Regions from separate parts of the Bacillus sp. AK128 genome, predicted to be linked through region 1. Evidence: riboswitches for the same ligand, from Rfam matches in the RefSeq annotation. Region 1 holds a riboswitch; the other holds the start of a gene.
What was found. Region 1 has a riboswitch for lysine ahead of M1D60_RS04915 (aspartate kinase). Riboswitches for the same ligand answer to the same signal wherever they lie in the genome.
Positions count from the first base shown of each region.

Region 2: another riboswitch for lysine. It lies ahead of M1D60_RS12250 (transporter substrate-binding domain-containing protein); the one in region 1 lies ahead of M1D60_RS04915 (aspartate kinase).

Region 1 covers NZ_CP096379.1:1,037,194-1,041,636, forward strand. Annotated here, with positions in the region: gene uvrC (excinuclease ABC subunit UvrC) at 310-2,085, shown strand; lysine riboswitch at 2,164-2,342, shown strand; gene M1D60_RS04915 (aspartate kinase) at 2,437-3,669, shown strand; gene M1D60_RS04920 (YslB family protein) at 3,896-4,345, opposite strand.
Region 2 covers NZ_CP096379.1:2,464,162-2,468,604, forward strand. Annotated here, with positions in the region: gene M1D60_RS12240 (amino acid ABC transporter ATP-binding protein) at 62-793, opposite strand; gene M1D60_RS12245 (amino acid ABC transporter permease) at 815-1,570, opposite strand; gene M1D60_RS12250 (transporter substrate-binding domain-containing protein) at 1,632-2,465, opposite strand; lysine riboswitch at 2,759-2,942, opposite strand; gene M1D60_RS12255 (aminotransferase) at 3,171-4,443, opposite strand, start outside.

The DNA of each region.
Region 1 (4,443 bases):
AACGCCGAGGAGGCTTAATGGAACTTCTGCTAGGGTCGCTCACGTCCTGTGAGCAACGCAGAAGCCAGCACATCCTGTGCAAGTGCGGAAAGCGAGTGTCCTGGAACGGAAATCAACAACAAACTTTAACAGACCCTATTTTTTAACATATTATTGACGTTTAAATATTTCTTGGGAAATTTGTTGTCGAACTATGTTAATCGATTAACGGCTACTTTTCAGGCCTAGCGAAGCCAAGTTTTTCTAATAGCAGTTAAACGTGACAAATCATGATACAATACAAAAAGAAATGAAAGGAGGTCGTACTTGATGAATACATTGTTGAAAGAAAAATTAGCCATTCTACCTGGACAACCTGGTTGCTATATAATGAAGGATCGACAAGGTACTGTTATTTACGTTGGTAAAGCAAAAGTGTTGAAAAATCGAGTGCGATCTTATTTTACCGGCTCTCATGATGGGAAAACTTTACGTTTAGTAAATGAAATAGAAGACTTTGAGTATATTGTTACCTCCTCAGATATTGAGGCATTATTATTAGAAATTAACCTTATTAAAAAACATAACCCCAAATATAACATTAATCTAAAGGATGACAAAAGTTACCCTTTTATAAAGCTTACGAATGAGAAGCACCCGAGACTGATTATTACAAGACAGGTAAAAAAGGATAAAGGTAAATACTTTGGTCCATATCCTAACGTATATTCTGCCAACGAAACTAAAAAACTACTTGATCGAATCTATCCTCTAAGAAAGTGTGCCACATTGCCGAACAAGGTTTGCCTATATTATCACATTGGTCAATGCTTAGCACCTTGTGTTCAGACCGTTACAGATGAACAAAATAAAGAGATGGTCGAAGAGATTGTTCGCTTTTTAAATGGTGGTTATAAGGAAATTAAAAATGATTTAACGGATAAGATGCTATCAGCTTCTGAGAACATGGATTTCGAAAGAGCTAAAGAGTATCGTGACCAAATCAGTCATATTGAAGCTACGATGGAAAAACAGAAGATGACGATGACTGATTTTGTAGACCGAGATGTTTTTGGATTTTCCTATAATAAAGGCTGGATGTGTGTTCAGGTATTCTTCATAAGACAAGGTAAGCTAATAGAGAGGGATGTTTCACTGTTTCCTGTTTATGCTGATCCAGTTGAGGAGTTTACAACCTTTCTCGGCCAGTTTTATGCGGAGACTCATCATTTTAAGCCGAAGGAAGTTCTTTTACCAGACAATGTGGAGAAGGAATTAGTGGAGCAATTATTAGAGGTGACTGTACATCAACCGAAAAAAGGTAAAAAGAAAGAGCTTGTGGATCTAGCAAGTAAAAATGCACGAATTGCTCTAGAAGAAAAGTTTTCATTAATTGAACGGGATGAAGAGAGAACGATAAAGGCCGTAGAAAACCTTGGAGACAAATTAGGCATTTCTACTCCATTCCGAATAGAAGCATTTGATAATTCAAATATACAAGGTACAGATCCAGTTTCAGCAATGGTTACCTTTATTGATGGTAAACCAGATAAAAGAGAATACCGTAAGTATAAAATTAAGAGTGTTGAAGGACCAGATGATTATGCTTCTATGAGAGAGGTTGTCAGAAGAAGATACTCTAGAATATTAAAGGAGGAACTTCCTTTACCTGATTTAATTATTATAGATGGAGGAAAGGGTCATTTAGCGTCAGCAAGAGATGTATTAGAAAATGAGCTGGGCCTAGAAATTCCGATTGCTGGATTAGTAAAGGATGATAAGCATAGAACCTCAGAGTTAATCGTGGGTGACCCTATTGAATTTATACATTTAGAACGAAATAGCCAGGAGTTCTATCTATTACAAAGGATTCAGGATGAAGTTCATCGTTTTGCCATTACGTTCCACCGACAACTAAGAGGTAAAAATGTTTTTCAATCTACCCTTGATGATATACCAGGAGTTGGGGAAAAACGGAAGAAAGCATTATTAAAGCATTTTGGCTCTGTGAAGAAGCTGAGAGAAGCTTCCATTGACGAGCTTATAGAAATCGGAATTCCAAAACCGACTGCACAATTAATTGTAGATAAGATGAATGAAGAATAATGGATGAACTTTTCGTTGTGTTCAAGTAGGCGTTCTGGTAAAATAGGTGTTAATTTCATATACACTTCAGATTGATGAAGTGAAGGTAGAGGTGCGAACTTCAATAGTACGTAATTAGAAGAGTATGAGCTCTAATGATAATTACGGAAAGGGTAGCGTCGCCGAAGTAAGGGATTACTCATGAATTCTTTGCTGGTCTTGTATTTAATAGATACTAGATTGTCAAACAGTGATCTGTTTGGAGAGCTATCTCACTCGCGCGAACGATTAAAGAAGTCCGTTCAAGCAATGAGATACTCTCATTGCTTTTTTTATATTTTCTAAGACATAAAAGAAAAAAGGATGAGACGTGTGGGAATCATAGTACAAAAGTTTGGTGGAACATCAGTTGGCACAGTGGAAAGAATTCAAAATGTTGCAAATCGAGTAATTCAAGAGGTTTCAAAAGGAAACCAAGTAGTTGTGGTTGTTTCGGCAATGGGAAAAACAACAGATGAGTTAGTTAGTTTAGCTACTCAACTCTCAAAAAATCCAAGTAAGCGTGAAATGGACATGCTGCTTACAACAGGAGAGCAAATATCCATTTCGCTACTTGCAATGGCTTTACAAGCTAAAGGTCAGAAAGCCGTTTCATTAACTGGCTGGCAGGCAGGCATAAAGACCGAAGCTATTCATGGTAATGCAAGAATTGGTGATATTGATCCAACTAGAATGCTTGGGCTATTAAGTGATGGGAATGTGATTGTAGTAGCTGGATTCCAAGGAATTGCCCTTGAAGCAGAAATCACCACTTTAGGTAGAGGTGGCTCTGATACAACTGCTGTGGCAATTGCAGCCGCATTAAAAGCAGATAAATGTGATATTTATACAGATGTAACAGGTGTATTTACAACTGATCCTCGTTACGTTAAGAGTGCGAGAAAGCTGCAGTCCGTTTCCTATGATGAAATGCTGGAGCTTGCTAATTTAGGAGCAGGAGTCTTACATCCAAGAGCGGTTGAGTTTGCCAAAAACTATGCGATCCCACTTGAGGTTCGTTCTAGTATGGAGATTGAAAACGGGACAAGAGTTGAGGAGGAAGTATCGATGGAAAATAATCTAGTTGTAAGAGGAATCGCATTTGATAAGGAAGTCACAAGAGTCACAGTAAATGGTGTAACAAACGGTCTTCACTCTTTATCGACTATTTTTTCGACACTAGCAAAAAATGGGATAAATGTTGATATTATTATTCAAAGCATGACAAGCGCGGATCAGACGAACATTTCATTCTCGATTCAGTCAGCAGATCTTGATGATACGTTATCTGTACTTGCTGCGAATAAGGAAAAGCTTGGTTTTGAATCAGTAGACCATGAAAGTGGATTAGCGAAGGTATCGATTGTAGGGTCAGGTATGATCTCCAATCCAGGTGTAGCAGCTGAAATGTTTGAGGTGTTGGCTCAAAATGAAATCCAAGTCAAGATGGTAAGCACATCTGAAATTAAAGTATCGACTGTAGTAGAGGATGTTCATATGCTAAAGGCTGTTGAAGTACTGCACGCAGCATTCAAATTAGGGGAAACGGCAGAGCAAACTGTTTAATGAATTTTTTGGGCCTGCTAAAATGCAGGTCCTTTTTAGTGGATATGAAATTATTGGGAAAATTAAACAAATGACAAAATTATTCATATTTACGTATACAGATCATGGATAAATTTTTTAAATGTAATTACATGGAATGGCAACTATGAATGTTAGTTTTCGCTATAAAAGTTAGAATGAATACCCTACAAAAGCAAGGAAACCTTGTAGGGCAAAAAAAGCTGAATTAAAGTGGGTCCTTTTTATCCCATCTAACGGTAAACAAAACCTTATTGTTTCGTTTTTTTTGTTCCTCAAAGGCTTCTGTTACGAGTTGTTGGATATGTTCAATTTGTTGGGCTATAAATCCAGCTTCAAGCTGATAGCTTGTGACTTTTCTTGTTTGATTTCTGGCTGTAATGAACTCACCAGTTAGCTCGAATTGAATCTCAGATGTTTTCTCTTCTAGGATTGTTAAGCTACCCCAGCCTGCATCTGTGAAAAATTGAATGATTTCTTCAATACTCGTTAAAGGATATTTTCTTGCTATATTTTTTCCAGACCAGTAGAGAATGGACGGCATCTCAGGTCCTAATAAATCGGGAATCAAAATATCGCGAATAATCTCATAGGCTAAGCCGGAGGTATTTAAATGCTCGAATTGAGAAAGATGTTCTTTTACTGATGATGATTTCATCCTATCCTCTCTCTTTCTTTGTATATGTATAGTATGTTGATTGTTAAAAGCTCCACAAGACTTATTATATTACATAAATTGGAGCAATACTCAACAAT
Region 2 (4,443 bases), 1.4 Mb from region 1:
ATATAAATCCCTTGTTGAAATTAGAAAGGATCACAACGTTATGCTGTGACCCTTCTATTTCTTATATCGTACGTTGTAAGAACTGTCTTGTACGTTCTTGTTTCGGATTATTAAAGATTTGTTCGGGTGTCCCTTCTTCTGCAATAATTCCCTTTTCCATGAATACAATTCGATCTGAAACCTCGCGTGCAAATTCCATCTCATGGGTAACTATAAGCATCGTAAGCCCAGATTGAGCAAGTTCCTTCATAACTCTTAGAACTTCTCCTACCATTTCCGGATCAAGGGCTGACGTTGGCTCATCAAAAAGCATGACGTCTGGTTCCATAGATAGGGCTCGAGCAATTGCTACACGTTGTTTTTGACCACCAGACAACTGTCTTGCTTTTGCATTCACATACTGATCCATTCCAACAACTTTTAAATATTTTTTAGCAATGGTTTCAGCTTCTTCTTTTGAACGTTTAAGAACCTTCACTTGACCTACTACACAATTTTGTAAAACATTGTGATTATTAAACAAGTTAAATTGTTGGAATACCATTCCTAGATTTTTCCGATATGCATGGACATCATGCTTATCATCCAGAATATTTTCACCTTTATAAATAATTTGGCCTCCAGTTGGCTTCTCTAGTAGATTAACGCAACGTAGAAGAGTAGATTTACCTGAACCTGAAGAACCAATGATGGTCACAACCTCTCCTTTTTGAACAGAAAAGTTAATGTCTCTTAATACTTCATGGGTTCCGAAGGATTTGCTTAAATGTTGGATGTTTATGATATTTTCCATTGCTTCCTCCTTACAACAACTTTAAATTGCAGTATTCGTGTTTTTTGAATCAATTTGATTAGGCGTTCCAATCATTTGATAATTATCTGGTCCATCAAGCCTACGTTCAAAATAACGTAATAGGATGGTGGATGATAGGGTTAATACTAAATAAATCGCTGAGGCGATGAAGAAGGATTCAAAATATTTAAAGTTATTTCCTGCAATAGATTTGGTTTGAAAATATAATTCTGTAACAGAAATAACGTTTAGAACAGATGTATCTTTTATATTAATAATAAATTGATTACCTGTTGCTGGGATAATGTTTCGGATTACCTGTGGTAACACAACATTAGTCATTGTTTGAAAATGATTCATACCAATTGCTTGTGCAGCTTCATATTGTCCCTTATCAATCGAAACAATACCCCCACGGACAAACTCAGCCATATAGGCGCCAGTATTAATAGAAACAATTAGGATTGCAGCCACAATTCGATCCATATCTAAACCAAATGCTAATGCTGCCCCATAAAAGATAACCATAGCTTGTACAATCATTGGAGTTCCGCGGAAAATTTCAATATAAATGGATAAAATCGCGTTTATTACTTTTAATAATACTCTTCTTATTCCACGCTCTGGTAGTGGTATGGTTCGGATCACACCAATTAATAACCCAATAATTGCCCCGAGAATCGTCCCTACTAGCGCAATTAATAGAGTAACCCCGGCTCCCCGAAGAAACATTGGCCAATTTTCAACTAGTATTCTTATAACCCATTCGAAGCTCATGATTCTCCTCCTACAAATGGAAACCGACTACAACTTTATGTAGCCGGTTTCTCTCTATATATTAGTTTGCTGATGGCTGGTTTTGAATCGCAGCATCCATAATGTTAATACGGTCATCTTCAGAAATTCCTGCCAATATTTCATTAATCTTTTCTGTTAGCTCGCTACCTTTTTCTAGACCCACGGCGATTGCAGTATCATCTTCAGAGGTTTCAAATCCTTCAGTGAACTCAACCATCGCGAAGTTTTCGTTTGCTGCTGAAGCACTAATACCTTCTGGACGTTCTGAAACATACCCATCAATTACGCCGGACTCAAGTGCAACTCTCATTGCAGGGAAATTGTCCATCGCTGTTTGTAACTCAACACCCTCAATTTGTTCAATTACTGAATAATGGAAAGTATTTAATTGTGCTGTGATCTTTGCTCCACTAAAATCTTGGATCGATGTAGCACTTTCAAATTCGCTACCTTTTTTTACCACCATGACTAAATCCGTTTTATAATAGTTATCAGAAAAATCAATGGTTTCTTTACGTTTTTCAGTTGGAGACATCCCAGCAATAATTGCGTCAATTTTACCTGAAGTTAGAGCTGGCACAAGTCCATCCCACTCAGTCTTTACAATCACTAATTCTTTTCCTAAGCCTTCAGCAATTTTCTTAGCAATTTCTACGTCATAACCTCCAGCGTATTCTGCATTGCCTTCAATCTTTACTCCACCATTTGTATCATCCTTTTGCGTCCAATTAAATGGTGCATATCCAGCTTCAAGACCTACCTTGAATGTATTATCTTCAGACTCTGATCCACTATCGTTTGCTGTTCCACATCCTGTTACTAGAATCATAGCCGTTAAAGCAACTGCCAAAAATAATGATAATTTTTTTCTCATAATAAATTTTTCTCCTTTTTTGTTAAAATCTTGTTGTTCAAAGGAACAAAAGGCGCAAGCGCCCCGTTTAGCCCCGACAAGTAAATGTTCTGAAGAGAAAAAAATGGTGCTCTTTCCATTTTATTCTCTTCAGGTTATTTAACCTCGAGGGGCTGGGCGCTGGAGCTAGATTGAAATGCACAGACTTGAGTTACCCACAAATGATACATTTTATAATTTCCTAAGCTACAAAAAACGACCTGAGAATGAACTCAGGTCGCCGTTATACAGAATAACCCCTAATTCCTCTTCTCAGATGAGATAGCACACCTCAATAAACAAGGAAGTTTATCGAGACAGTTCTGTAGCTCTTAACTACAGACCCAGCAAGTAGTAGATGAGGTCTACTTTTTGCTTCGGCACTATTTCCTTCTCCTTGGTATCATCGCACCTCTTGCTCTTCCAAAGACTATTAAATAATGCACCTCTACCTCACCGGAAAAGTGAGGTCTATATATTCAGTTGAATTGACACTTTTAAAATTTTACAAGATTCGACTAAAACTGTCAAACAATAAATCTGGTTATTTTTTATCTTTCTTTTTGAACTGTTTAGAATAAGTGTTTTATTATTAAAGCCCGTTTATTCCAAAAAAAATAAAGCCGACTCAGCTTGAGAGTGACTTTATTTTTATAGATCTACTAAACTGTTTTTTTAGATTAAAAGCTAGTGATGAATCATATTAATTTCCTCAACTAAGGTTCTAATCAATAATTCCAAGTCCTGTTCAAGAATGGTTAATGGTGGAGCTAATGCTAAAACATTGTTAAATCCAGCAACAGTAGCACCATTCTTCCCAATAATAAGACCTTTCTTTTTGCAGCCTGTGATGATTTCATTAATTAAATCAACTTCCAAAGGTTCCTTGGTCACTTTGTCCTTTACTAATTCGATCCCAATTAAAAGCCCTCTTCCTCTTATATCACCAACAAAAGGATGATCACTTAACAAGGTTATTAAGGTGTGTTTAAGATTATCTCCTAATTTTTTTGAACGATCAAATAGTCCTTCTGTTTCCATGATTTCAATATTTTTCAAGGCAAGTGCACATGCAGCAGGATTTCCTCCAAATGTATTGATATGACGGAAGTAATCATATTCGTCCGATCCTTTAAAGGTTTCGTAAATATCCTTTTTTACAGCCGTTGCAGAGAGCGGTAAATACCCACTTGTAATACCTTTAGCCATTGTAATGATATCAGGCTTAACTCCATAGTTCATAAACCCGAAAGCTTCTCCAGTTCGACCAAATCCACAAATCACTTCATCAACAATTAATAGAGCTCCATGCTTTTCACAAACCTCTTTTACGCCAGTTAAATAACCTTCCGGTGGCATTATCACTCCTCCACCTGTTATGATGGGCTCCATTATGACAGCAGCTATCGTTTCACTTAACTCCCACGTCATAACGCGGTCTATTTCTTGTACAGCACTAAGCTTATTGGGTTTTGTATGTTCAGGATCAGGGTTTCGATAAGTATCAGGAGGGGCAACCTTAATAAACCCAGGAGCCAAAGGTTCGTACTTATAGATCCTTTGCGCTTGACCTGTTGCAGCTAATGCGCCCATCGTGTTTCCATGGTATCCTCTATATCTTGAGATAATTTTATAGCGTTGTTGCTCTCCGTTTTGTTGATGATATTGTCTAACGATCTTAAAAGCAGTTTCATTCGCTTCTGAACCACTATTAGAGAAGAAAATGACATACTCGTCTCCAAGCATTTCATTTAATTTCTCAGCTAGAAGAATAGCTGGCTTATGACTCTGAGTTAAAGGATAATAAGCCATCTCCTTTAATTGTTCAAAGGCTGCTTCAGCAAGTTCTGTTCTTCCATATCCAACGTTTACACACCACAATCCAGACATTGCATCTAAATATTTGTTACCATCTTGATCAGTTATCCATGACCCTTCTGCTTTTTCAACAACCATTGTT